DNA from 3 places in the Streptomyces sp. 5-10 genome. Region 1 is predicted to be linked to each of the others. Evidence: riboswitches for the same ligand, from Rfam matches in the RefSeq annotation. Region 1 holds a riboswitch; each other region holds the start of a gene.

Region 1 (4,073 bases):
GCGCCGGGGCAGCGAATTCGAGCTGCTGCACCGTGCGATGGGCTTCGCCGCCCTGGGCTTTCTCACCCTGGTGCCCCTGCTGATCGTGGTCGCCGCGGCCGATCCGGTGAACCGGCTCGGCTTCGCCCAGTGGCTGGCCGAGGGCCTGGGGCTCACCTCGACCTCGCGGGACGAGGTGCAGCGGCTGTTCGCCCCGCCCAAGCAGGCGCTGGAGTCCACCACCGCCTTCGGTCTGGCCATGCTCGCCATCTTCGGAGCGCGCTTCGGCACGGTGCTCCAGGTGGGCTACGAGAAGGTGTGGGAGCTGCCGGCCGGCCGCTGGCACACCGTCTGGCGCCATCTGGTGTGGCTCGTGGTGCTGATCTGCTATCTGCTGCTCTCCGCCCATCTGGCGCCCGGCGTCTCCCGGGTGCTGGTGGCGGTGGTGGGCACGGTGCTCTTCTTCTGGTGGTCGCAGCGGCTGCTGCTCGGCGGGCGGATCAGCTGGGGCGCCCTGCTGCCCGGCGCGCTGGCCACCAGCGTCGGGCTGCTGGGGCTGCGGGTCTTCTCCCAGCTGGTGTTCTCCCCGCTGATCGCCTCCAGCACGGTCTCCTACGGCCCGGTCGGCACCGTCCTGGTCGTCCAGTCCTGGCTGGTCGGCGTCGGTTACGTGGTCTTCGGCGGTGCGCTCGTCGGGCGGGTGCTGCACGAGGACTATCTGCGGATGGTGGCATGGCGCCGCAAGCGGCGCCGCGACCGGGCCAGGGCGGCCGCGCCGCCGGAGTGACGCCCCGGCCCGCGATCACGCGACCCGGGCCCGCCGACGAAGGCCGCCCCCATGATCGTCAACGGCCCCGGAACGCCGTCGCCCCGGGCCGGGGGCGCCTGGCATGCTGGCGGTGTGAATGGACCCGAGATCCACGTCAGCCTCGCCCCTGAACTGCGCTTCTTCGCCGCTCCCGAGCGGCGCCGCGCCCGGACGGCCGTCGTCACCGACGGCATCTCCACCCTCGGCCATGTGGTCGAGTCGCTCGGGGTGCCGCTCACCGAGGTCGGCAGGCTGCTGGTGAACGGCGAGGAGACCGCCGTCTCGCATGTGCCGGGCGCGGGGGAGACCGTGGAGGTCCACCCGGTCGTCCGCCCGCAGCGGGTGCCGGGCGCGCCGCTGCGCTTCCTGCTCGATGTGCACCTGGGCACGCTCGCGCGGCGGCTGCGGCTGCTGGGCGTGGACGCCGCGTACGAGAGCGAGGACATCGGCGACCCCGAGCTGGCCGCGCGCTCCGCCGCCCAGCGCCGGGTGCTGCTCTCCCGCGACCGGGGGCTGCTGCGCCGCCGCGAGCTGTGGGCCGGGGCGTATGTCTACAGCGACCGGCCCGATGAGCAACTGCGCGACGTCCTCGGCCGGTTCACCCCGGGCCTGGCGCCCTGGACCCGCTGCACCGCCTGCAACGGGCCGCTGGAGGACGCCGACAAGGAGACGGTCCGGGAGCAGCTCCAGCACGGCACCCGGCGCACGTACGACGTCTTCGCGCGCTGCACGGTCTGTGGGCGGGTCTACTGGCGCGGCGCCCACCACGCCCGCCTGGAGGCCATCGTGGCCGGGGCGATGGGCGAGTTCGGCGACGCCCGGGCCGCGCTCTCCTGAGCGCCCGCTGATCGACCTCGGGATACCGGCGCTGGAGGCGGCGGTGCGCCACCACCGGAGCGATGTCCCCTCTCAGGAGACCTCGTCCTGGACGGCCTCCGGAAGCGTGGTGTGGAAGGCCGGGTGGGCGTGCAGCCGCCGCACATAGGCGCGCAGCTGCCCATGGCGGGAGACCCGGTCGGCCGCGTCGGCGTCCAGGAGGGGCCGGTGCTCGGTGTCCAGCTGGACGAGGGCCACCCACAGGTCCACATCGGCGGCGGTCAGCTCCTCGCCCAGGGCGTACGGCGCGGCCGTCAGCCCGCGGTCGAGCCGGCCGAGGGCGGTCAGCAGCCGCTCCAGCGCCGCGTCCCGGCACTCCGCCTCGGGCGCCGTCCCGGCCTGCCGGGCGGCGTGGGTGATGTCCGCGTCGAGCAGGTCCCGGAGGGCGTCGATCTCCGTGGCGAGGGCCGCCGGGCGCAGCCGGGGGCGTCCGGCTCCGCTGCCGTCGCTCAGATGGCCGGCGAGGTCGCGCAGGATGTCGGGCGTGTGATTGCTGACGACACGTCCGGTCCAGCCGTCGCACAGCGCGGGCGCGTCCACCGGTCCGCCGTAGCGGTGCCAGGTGGCCTCGTAGGCCCCGCGCAGTGCGGCGTACGCCTCGGGGGTGTCGTCCGGGAGCCCGACGAGGGTGGTGGCCACGGTGTCCCGCAGCCCGAGCAGATCGAGGGTGATGGAGACGCGCAGGGAGAGCGGACAGTTCGCGGAGAGGTAGAGGCGGTAGCGATGCGGCACCGGATAGAAGCCACCGGCGAGGTCGACGCCGATGCGGCTGCGGAAGCGGTGCGGTGGTGTGGGCGGGGCGATCCGGGGGCCGGCCGAGCAGGGGTCGGGGTCGAGAAGAGAGGCAGGACCTGAACTGAGCGGAAACGTCTCGGACATGGCTCTCCAAGCAGGTGACGAAAAGCCCCGGCCCCGCCGGGTGAGGGCGGCGCCGATGGCGCAACGGAAGAGAAGCCCGCGCGGGGCACTCGCCGGGACGGTGCCGGGACACGCACCCGGCCCCCGGCGCGCGGGGCCGCGCTCGGTGACCGTGTCGGCTCGGGCCGACTCAGACGGCTGGACTGGAGGCGCTGCAGATGCGCAGCAGATCGATGTGGAGCCGCCTGGTCAGGAGGCGGAGACGGCGGAGCGGCGGGGACAACGGCCGGGGACGCCGGCGGGCGCCGTCCCCGTGGCTGTCGGTCCTGGGCATCTCCACCGATCCCATCATCGGGGGCTCGCGAGGCAGCGAGACCGCGCTTGTCCCGTCCACGCCGACGAAACCTGGTCGTCACCCGGGGGCACCCCGTCGCGGGAGAAGGGTTGCCTGTCAACGAGCCGGGGCCGATGACCCACCTGAGCGGGGGTTCCGCACGGTGGGCGCTGACAATCGTGACCGTCCCTGACAGTGTCGTCGCGCTCCGCGAGGGCGTCAACCCATGCCGAAGTGGCCAACACCGGCCGATGGCACGGCGGATGCACGGCGCCCTGGCGCGACCGGCTCGTAAGGCGGCGCGATCGGCTCAGCGGAACGACCGGTCAGCGCCGCCGGTGTCCCGCTCGACGAGGACCATGGCCGCGTCGTCCGCGAGCCGTCCCTCGGTGTGCCGGACCAGGGCGTGGCGCAGCCGGTCCAGGTACTCGGCCGGGGTGGCGCCGTCCAGCGTCTCCATGGTCCGGTGCAGCGGAAAGAACTCGTTGTCGTCGTTGCGGGCCTCGACCACCCCGTCGGTGTGCAGCAACAGCCGGTCACCGGGCAGGAACGGAAAGGTCTCGACGCCGATCGCGGGAGGGCCGAGGAACTCCTCGAGGCCGAGGGGCGGCAGCGGGCGCGCCGGGTCCAGGGAGCGCACCTTGCGCTCGCGCATCACCAGGGGCGGCGGATGGCCGCGGTTGATCAGCTGGACCAGCGACTCGTCCGTCACCTGGGCGAGGAGCACGGTGACGAACTGCTCCTCCAGCTCCTGTGGGTCCTGCAGCTGGGAGCGGTCCAGCAGCTCGTACTCGCGCGCCAGCGCGGCCGCACAGCGGTGCATCACCTCGGCGAGGTCCCGCTCGTAGTGCACCGCCTCCCGGAAGGCGCCCACGACGGCCGCGGCGGACCGCACCGCGGCCAGCCCCTTTCCCCGTACATCGCCGACGATCAGCCGCACTCCGTAGCGGGTGCACATCGCCTCGTAGAGGTCCCCGCCGATCTGCGCACCGCGCTCGGCCGCCAGATAGACGCTGGCCGTGTTCACCACGCCCATCCGGGCGGGCAGCGGCCGCAGCACCACGTTCTGGGACACCTCGGCGATCCGGCGGATATGGGTCAGCTCGCGGTCCCGGCGCACCCGCACCGCGCTGGTCGCCACGCTCGCCACCGCCACCACCAGCAGGGCCAGCAGATTCATGTACACCTGTGGGGTGCCCCAGGCGTCGTTGTGGGTGG
Region 2 (4,073 bases), on a different contig from region 1:
CTTCCTCGAGGGTGCGGTACCCGTCCATCTGGATCGCGCTGTAGTGGACGAACACGTCCGCACCACCGTCGACCGCGATGAAGCCGTACCCCTTCTCCGCGTTGAACCACTTGACGGTGCCCTGAGCCATTCCTAACTCCCCTATTGCTGGCCCTTGCGCAGGACCGCACTCCGCGGACCCGGGTCAGACCTCACCCCCCGGATGTGGGGGGTGTGCGCCGGAACGCGTCGACCGCCGCTGAATGTATCCGTCCCAACGCCCTCTGCAACAGGTCAATCGGACGAGAATTCTGGGCACGGCCGAACGGTTAAAAGTGAGGAATTATGTGAAGTTCGGGCAAGCCGGGCCGGACATAAGGAACCAACCCGACAATTCGCGCTCACACTTTACGCACAACTTGACGAGTTCTCATATGTGGCTCCGACCCCGGAGCCGCCGGGGAATCCGGGCAACTGTATCGCGATTCCACACACGGAATCGCCCCGTCCGGTTGTCCCCGGACGGGGCGATGCCAAAGGTGAGGAGGGGGACGCGGGGTCAGCAGCCGCCCGCGACCGCCGGGATGATCGAGATCCCGGCGCCGTCCGGGGTCGCCGTGGCCAGGCCGTCGGCGAAGCGGACGTCGTCGTCGTTGACGTAGACGTTCACGAAGCGGCGGAGCTTGCCGGTGTCGTCCAGGACGCGGGCCGAGATGCCCGCGTGGTTCTTCTCCAGGTCCGCCAGGACCTCGGCGAGGGTCGCGCCCTCGGCGGAGACCTCGGCCTGACCGCCGGTGTAGGTGCGCAGGATGGTCGGGATTCGGACGTTGACGCTCATGCGAGGCCAGCCTCTCGGAACGAGTCAAGGGTGGGGCGGATGATGGCGGAGGGACCCGTCGTGGGGGCCACCGCGTCGAGGGTCTTGAGGCCGTCGCCGGTGTTGAGCACGACGGTCGTCAGGGACGGGTCGAGCAGACCGTCCTCGATCAGCTTCTTGGTCACGCCGACGGTCACGCCGCCCGCGGTCTCCGCGAAGATCCCCTCGGTGCGGGCCAGCAGCTTGATGGCGTCGACGATCTGCTCGTCGTTCACGTCCTCCACCGCGCCGCCCGTACGGCGGGCGATGTCCAGGACGTAGGGGCCGTCCGCGGGGTTGCCGATGGCCAGCGACTTGGCGATGGTCCGCGGCTTCTGCGGCCGGACGACGTCATGGCCGGCCTTGTAGGCGGTGGAGACCGGGGAGCAGCCCTCGGCCTGGGCGCCGAAGATCTTGTAGGGCCTGTCCTCGACCAGACCGATCGCGATCAGCTCCTTCAGCCCCTTGTCGATCTTGGTGAGCTGGGAGCCGGAGGCGATCGGGATGACGATCTGGTCCGGCAGCCGCCAGCCGAGCTGCTCGCAGATCTCGTACGCCAGGGTCTTGGAGCCCTCGCCGTAGTACGGCCGCAGATTGACGTTGACGAAGCCCCAGCCCTCGCCCGCCGGGTCGCCGATCAGCTCGCTGCAGAAGCGGTTGACGTCGTCGTAGGTGCCCTCGATGCCGACCAGCTCGCCGCCGTAGACCGCGGCCATGACGACCTTGCCCGCCTCCAGGTCGTGCGGGATGAAGACGCAGGAGCGGAAGCCCGCGCGGGCGGCCGCGGCGCCCACCGCGCCGGCGAGGTTGCCGGTGGAGGAGCAGGAGAGGGTGGTGAAGCCGAAGGTGCGGGCGGCCTGGACGGCGATGGCGACGACCCGGTCCTTGAAGGAGTGGGTCGGGTTCCCGGAGTCGTCCTTGATGTGCAGCTCACCGGTGACGCCGAGCTCACGGGCGAGGTTGTCGGCCTTGACCAGCTTGGTGAAGCCGGGGTTCAGGCTCGGCAGATCCGCCACGTCCGCCGGGACGGGCAGCAGCGGGGCGTAGCGCCAGATGCTGTTCGGACCGGCCTCGATGCGCCGGCGCAGCCCCTCCGGATCGCCGGCCGGGAGCTCGTACGCGACCTCGAGGGGCCCGAAACAGGCCTCGCACGCGAAGATCGGGCCCAGTTCGAACCGCTCACCGCACTCCCGGCAGGACAATGCGACGGCGGGGCCGAAGGCGCCGGAGGGGGAGGGGGAGGAAGTGGTTGAGCTTTCTACTGACTGCACAGCCATGGATGGCGAGGCCCTTTCTCCTCATCTTCCTCGCGACGCACTTCGCCACGAGACGGAATTGGCACCTTCCCGAGCTGGGAGCCTCGCTGCGGAATGCGAGATCAGCTGGAGGGTTGCCGGGGCTTCAACGGGCCGTTCCCTCTGCCCCTCTGGATGAGCGGTATGGCACCGGGCGGACCCGGGGCGTTTGTCGGCACCAGCGTCGTCGGGTACGTCGGTACGTCGGTAAACACCGAGGTCGACCCCGACATACGACGGCCATGTGCGTTGTTCAAGACTGTAACCGAAGGCCCGGATGGTTGAGCTAGCCGTCCGATGCGCGAGATGGATCACAGCGATCACGCAGGGGAGACACACAGGTGCTGGATGAGGTGGAGCGCTGGCTGAAGCGTCGCTCCTGGTCTGCCGACGACCGTCCGCTGGACCGCCTGCTGGCCGCGAAGCGGGCCGCGGCGACGACGGTGAGCGTGGTCCTGCCCGCCCTGAACGAGGAGGCCACGGTCGGCGAGATCGCCGGAACGATCCGGCGTGAGCTGATGGGCGAGGCGACGCCGCTGGTGGACGAGCTGGTGGTGCTGGACTCCGGCTCCACGGACCGCACCGCCGAGGTCGCCGCGGCGGCGGGCGCCACCGTCGTCCCCCGCGACTCGCTGCTGCCCCGGCTGCCCGCGCTGCCCGGCAAGGGCGAGGTGCTGTGGCGGTCCCTGCTCGCCACGAGCGGCGACATCGTCTGCTTCATCGACGCCGACCTGCGGGAATTCGAGCCGCGCTTCGTCTCGGGAATCGTCGGTCCGCTGCTGACCGACCCCACGCTTGAGCTGGTGAAGGGCATGTACGACCGCCCGCTCGGCGAGGTGGCGGGCCAGGGCGGCCGGGTCACCGAGCTGGTCGCCCGCCCGCTGCTGAATCTGCACTGGCCCCAGCTGGCCGGGTTCGTCCAGCCGCTGGGCGGGGAGTACGCGGCGCGCCGTTCGCTGCTGGAGCGGCTGCCCTTCCCGGTCGGCTACGGCGTCGAGCTGGGGCTGCTGGTCGACGCGCTGCACACGGTGGGGCTCGACGCGCTCGGCCAGGTGGACATCGGGGTGCGCAAACACCGCCACCAGGACGGGCAGGCGCTCGGCCGGATGGCGGCCGCGATCTACCGCACCGCGCAGCTGCGGCTGGCCCGGGGCCACTTGGTGCGGCCACGGCTGACCCAGTTCGACCGGGGCGAGAACGGCTTCGAGCCGCGTACGACGGCGGTGGACACCGAGGAGCGGCCGCCGATGATCGAGATACCGGAGTACACGGCGCGGCGCGCGGCGTGACGCGGGGCTGCGGCGCGGCGTGACGCGGAGCTGCGGCTCGGCGTGACGCGGGCTGCGGCTCGGCGCGCACCGGACCCGGACGCGGAGGGATGGCGTCCTGCACTGACGTGGCCGGAACCGGAATAGCACCTACGGGGCAAGAAACCGTACGTACGTTTGCGCGGGGCCGTGCCTGGCTAGGCTCGCGACATGGCAGTTCCGCGCACCGCCCCGATCCTGGTCGCGTCCAACCGCGGCCCGGTCTCGTACACCCTGGGCGAGGACGGCTCGCTCACCGCCCGGCGCGGCGGTGGCGGGCTGGTCTCCGGGCTCAGCGCGATCGGCCCCGACGCGGGCGCGGTGTGGGTGTGCGCGGCGCTCGGCGAGGGCGACCGCGAGGCGGCCCGGCGCGCCGGGGCGAGCCATCTGAACCCCGGTGACACCGGCGGCCAGCAGGTGCGGATGCTCGACATCGCGCCGGACGTCTTCGCCGCGGCGTACAACGGCGTCGCCAATTCGGTGCTGTGGTTCGTCCACCACCTGCTCTACCAGACCCCGGTCGAGCCGGTCTTCGACGCGGAGTTCGCCGAGCAGTGGGCGGCCTACGAGAGCTATAACGCGGCCTTCGCGGACGCGCTCGCCCAGGAGGCGGTGGACAACGCCGTCGTCCTGGTG
Region 3 (4,073 bases), on a different contig from region 1:
GCGTTCGCGATCGGCCTGGACGGCTAGGGCCGAAAGCGGGGCTCCACCCCAACCCCCCGACCAGACGACCCGGACACACACCCGGCCACCCGCCGGGCCGGCGCGCCGACCGCGATCAGCTCGCCGGTGCAGGTGTTCACGGCGGCGGCGGCCGGCTCGTCGACCTTCCGGGGTCCAGGGGCGGGGCCCCTGGTTGTGGGGAGGGGCGGGGAGGGGAAAGAGCCCCCGCAGGGCCCGGCGCCCCGAACTGCTGGGCCAGGCGCCTCAGCCGCGGGCCGGGACGCAGCGGCCGTCTTCGGTGCGGTAGCTCCAGCGGGCGCCGTCGCGTACCAGCTCCTTCACGGCGCCCACGAACCGCTCCACATGCTCGTCCGGGGTGCCCGCCCCGAAGCTGACCCGGATCGCGTTCAGCGACCGCTCCCCCGGCGCGGCCTCGGGCGCGCCGCACTCGCCCGGCTCGTCGGGCTCGCTGTCCAGCAGGGTGCGGACCAGCGGATGGGCGCAGAACAGCCCGTCGCGTACGCCGATGCCGTACTCCGCGGAGAGCGCGGCCGCGAAGTGGGAGCTGTTCCAGCCCTCCACCACGAACGACAGCACGCCGACCCGGGGCGCGTCGTCGCCGAAGAGCGAGAGCACCCGCACCTCGGGCACCTCGGCCAGCCCCGCCCGCACCTTCTCGATCAGCTGCCGCTCACGGGCGACCAGACCCTCGAAACCGGCCTCGGTCAGCGCCTTGCACGCCGACGCGATCGCGTAGACACCGATGACGTTCGGCGAGCCCGCCTCGTGCCGGGCGGCGGTGGTGTGCCACTCGACGTCGACGCCGCCGTCGTCCCTGCGCGTGACCTTACGGCTGGCGCCGCCGCCCGCCAGATACGGCCGGGCCTCCCGCAGCCAGTCCGCCCGCCCGGCCAGCACCCCGGCCCCGAAGGGCGCGTACAGCTTGTGCCCGGAGAAGGCCACCCAGTCCACGTCCGCCGCCGCGATGTCCACGGGGTGGTGCGGGGCCAGTTGCGCGGCGTCCAGGACGATACGGGCGCCGTGGGCGTGCGCGGCCGCGGCCAGCTCCCGCACCGGCCACAGCTCGCCGGTCACATTGGACGCGCCGGTCACGCAGACCAGCGCCGGGCCCTCAGCGCGCCCCGCGAGCGCCTTCTCCAGCGTCTCCACCGCCTGCCGCGGGGAGCGCGGGGCGCTGAGGTAGCGGACGGTGACGTCCTCCCGCTGCTCCCACGGCAGCAGCGAGGCGTGGTGCTCGGTCTCGAAGACGAAGACCTCGGTGCCGCGGGGCGCCACGGCGGCCAGGAGGTTGAGCGAATCGGTGGTGGAGCGGGTGAAGACGACCTGGTCGTCCTCGCGGCAGCCGAGGAAGGCGGCGACATCCTTACGGCTGTTCTCGAAGAGGTCGGTGGACAGCTGCGAGAGGTAGCCCGCCCCGCGGTGCACGCTGCCGTAGTACGGCGCGTAGGCGGCGATGTCGTCCCAGACCCGCCGCAGCGCGGGGGCGCTGGCGGCGTAGTCGAGCGCCGCGTAGGTCACCTCGCCGCCGGTGACCAGGGGCACCAGGACATCGCTGCCCAGCACGGGCAGCGGTTCACAGGCGGCGACGGAGGAGGCGGTGGAGGCGGAGGCGGCGGTGGAGGCAGAGACGGAAGCGGTGGCGGCAGGGCGCGCGGACATGGCGAAGTCTCCCGAAGGGGTCGAAGGAATGCGTGACGCGCACGGAAACGGCGGCGTCGAGCCAGCCGTCAGGGCGCGGAGAATCGCTCGACGCACGGCCGCACCGCGCGGAGCACATGGAGGAGAGACGGGGCCGCTCGGCCCTAGCGCATTCGCTGCATCACGGAAGAACTCCCTCGACCACCAGGACCCCTAGTGCGAGGGGTCCGCGCTTGCCGCCGGCCTCGCTGCCTGGCGGCCTGGTCATCACCCGGGGCACCCCGCCACGGACGGAGGGTTGCCGGACAGCGGGCCGGGGCCGTAGTCGCTGTCGCTCGTGACCTGGGCAGGAGTATGCCATGTCAGGCGTCGGCGCCCACGCCCTGTCCGCATCCCGGACAGACCATGGGCGCCGTAAGGGGCCCGCGTAGGGATGTCCGGCGGACCACAGGGCGGGGCCCGCACACCAATGCTTTCCCCTCCCCGCCCCTCCCCGATACCAAGGGCTCCGCCCCTGGACCCCGTGGCGGAGCTCCGCCACGCGGCGGAGCCGCATGGCGATGCCGTGGGAAGAGAGGCAGAGCCCCGGTCCGGGGTCTGGCTAGGCGTGGGTGGCCCGGACCCATCGCTCCAGGACGTCCCGCGCCGCGCCCGAGTCGATCGACTCGGCGGCCCGCGCCACCCCCGCCCCGATCCGGTCCGTCAGGGGCTTGTCCCCCGGCTCCCGCTCGAGCGCCACAAGCGCCGCCGCCGAGTTCAGCAGCACCGCGTCCCGGACCGGGCCCCGCTCGCCCGCCAGCAGCCGCCGGGCCACATCCGCGTTGTACGAGGCGTCCGCGCCCCGCAAGGCCTCCACGGGGGCCCGCTCGACGCCCACGTCCCGGGGGTCGAAGGTCTCCTGGCGCACGGCGCCGCCCCGGACCTCCCACACCTGGGAGGTCGTGGTCACGGTGAGCTCGTCCAGCCCGTCGTCGCCCCGGACGACCAGCGCGGAGGAGCCCCGCTCGGCCAGCACCCCGGCGATGATGGGCGCCATACGGGCATCGGCGACCCCGGTCGCCTGGCAGGTGACCTTCGCCGGATTGGTCAGCGGGCCGAGCAGGTTGAACGGGGTGGCGACGCCCAGTTCGCGCCGGGCCGAGGCGACATGCCGCAGCGACGGGTGGAACTTCACCGCGAAGCAGAAGGTGATCCCCGCCTCCTCGGCGACCTCGACCACCCGCTCGGGGGTGATGTCCAGATTGACGCCGAGCTTCTCCAGCACGTCGGAGGCGCCGCTGGCGGAGGACGCGGCGCGGTTGCCGTGCTTGACCACCCGCGCGCCCGTACCGGCGACGACCAGCGCGGACATGGTGGAGATGTTGACCGTCTTGGCGCGGTCGCCGCCGGTGCCCACGATGTCCACGGTCTCCCCGGGCACCTCGATCACCCGAGCGTGCTCGTACATGGCCCGCACCAGACCGGCCACCTCGGAGACCGTCTCGCCCTTGGCGCGCAGCGCGATCGCGAAACCGGCGATCTGCGCGTCGGTGGCCTCGCCCCGCATGATCCGGTCCATGGCCCAGGCGGTGTCGTCGGCATCGAGGTCCCGGCCGGCGATCAGCGAGCTCAGTACGTCCGGCCAGGTGCGGGCCGTCGCGGTGCTGTCGCCTCCGGCGGGGGTCACAACGTCCATGGTCCGCTCCTGGATCCGTGGGGGTGGGCAGGGAAGGGTCCGCGCACTTCAGCGGCCCGTCGCAAGCCTATCGGCAGCACGGCCGGGGCCCCGGCCGGACCGTGCGGTCCGGGCCGGGGCCCTGGTGGCGTGGCGTCGCTGTATGGAGAAACCGGTCACTGAAGAGGTACCGGGAGGTACCGGGAGATCAGTGGTGGCCGTGGCCGCTGGTGATCTCGTGGTACTCCTCGCGGGTCGGCTTCGGAATGACGTTGTTCTCGCCGTAGTAGCCCTTGGAGAGCTTCGAACGGAGCTTCTGAGAACGCTTTATCTTCCGCTTGACCCCGTTCTCGTCGACCTCCGGGCCGATCTCGTAGGGCTCGGGCTGCTCGTGCTGGGTGAGCGTGTGCAGCTGCTCCTGCGCGAGCGGCTCGTGGACCTCGATGAACTCACCGTGCGGCAGCCGCTTGATGATGCCGGTCTCACGGCCGTGCAGCACCTTGTCCCTGTCACGCCGCTGGAGGCCGAGGCAGATCCGCTTGGTGGCGATGAACGCCAGGACCGGGCCGACGAAGAAGGCGATCCGCACGAACCACGTGATCGAGTTGATCGACAGGTGGAAGTGGGTGGCCCACAGGTCGTTACCGCCACCGACCAGCATCACGAAGTACGCGGTCATCCAGGCGACGCCGAAGGCCGTACGGGTCGGGGCGTTGCGCGGGCGGTCCAGGATGTGGTGCTCACGCTTGTCGCCGGTGAT

What was found. A riboswitch is a leader RNA that binds a small molecule or an ion and turns the genes downstream of it on or off. The one in region 1 is predicted to bind S-adenosylmethionine.
Region 2: it holds a riboswitch for S-adenosylmethionine, as region 1 does, so the genes downstream of both, thrC (threonine synthase) here and IEJ02_RS23540 (glutathione S-transferase C-terminal domain-containing protein) in region 1, are expected to answer to the same signal.
Region 3: it holds a riboswitch for S-adenosylmethionine, as region 1 does, so the genes downstream of both, IEJ02_RS27425 (aminotransferase class V-fold PLP-dependent enzyme) here and IEJ02_RS23540 (glutathione S-transferase C-terminal domain-containing protein) in region 1, are expected to answer to the same signal.

What each region holds. Positions count from the first base shown of each region.
Region 1 covers NZ_JACVYG010000022.1:7,265-11,337, forward strand. Annotated here, with positions in the region: gene IEJ02_RS23530 (YhjD/YihY/BrkB family envelope integrity protein) at 1-766, shown strand, start outside; gene IEJ02_RS23535 (Mut7-C RNAse domain-containing protein) at 881-1,624, shown strand; gene IEJ02_RS23540 (glutathione S-transferase C-terminal domain-containing protein) at 1,697-2,542, opposite strand; SAM riboswitch class IV at 2,894-3,040, opposite strand; gene IEJ02_RS23545 (PP2C family protein-serine/threonine phosphatase) at 3,166-4,073, opposite strand, start outside.
Region 2 covers NZ_JACVYG010000083.1:5,384-9,456, forward strand. Annotated here, with positions in the region: gene IEJ02_RS45130 (cold-shock protein) at 1-130, opposite strand, end outside; gene IEJ02_RS45135 (MoaD/ThiS family protein) at 539-817, opposite strand; gene thrC (threonine synthase) at 814-2,112, opposite strand; SAM riboswitch class I at 2,131-2,272, opposite strand; gene IEJ02_RS45145 (glucosyl-3-phosphoglycerate synthase) at 2,472-3,419, shown strand; gene IEJ02_RS45150 (alpha,alpha-trehalose-phosphate synthase (UDP-forming)) at 3,609-4,073, shown strand, end outside.
Region 3 covers NZ_JACVYG010000028.1:32,312-36,384, reverse strand. Annotated here, with positions in the region: gene IEJ02_RS27430 (Lrp/AsnC ligand binding domain-containing protein) at 1-27, shown strand, start outside; gene IEJ02_RS27425 (aminotransferase class V-fold PLP-dependent enzyme) at 265-1,680, opposite strand; SAM riboswitch class IV at 1,884-2,002, opposite strand; gene trpD (anthranilate phosphoribosyltransferase) at 2,261-3,334, opposite strand; gene qcrB (cytochrome bc1 complex cytochrome b subunit) at 3,522-4,073, opposite strand, start outside.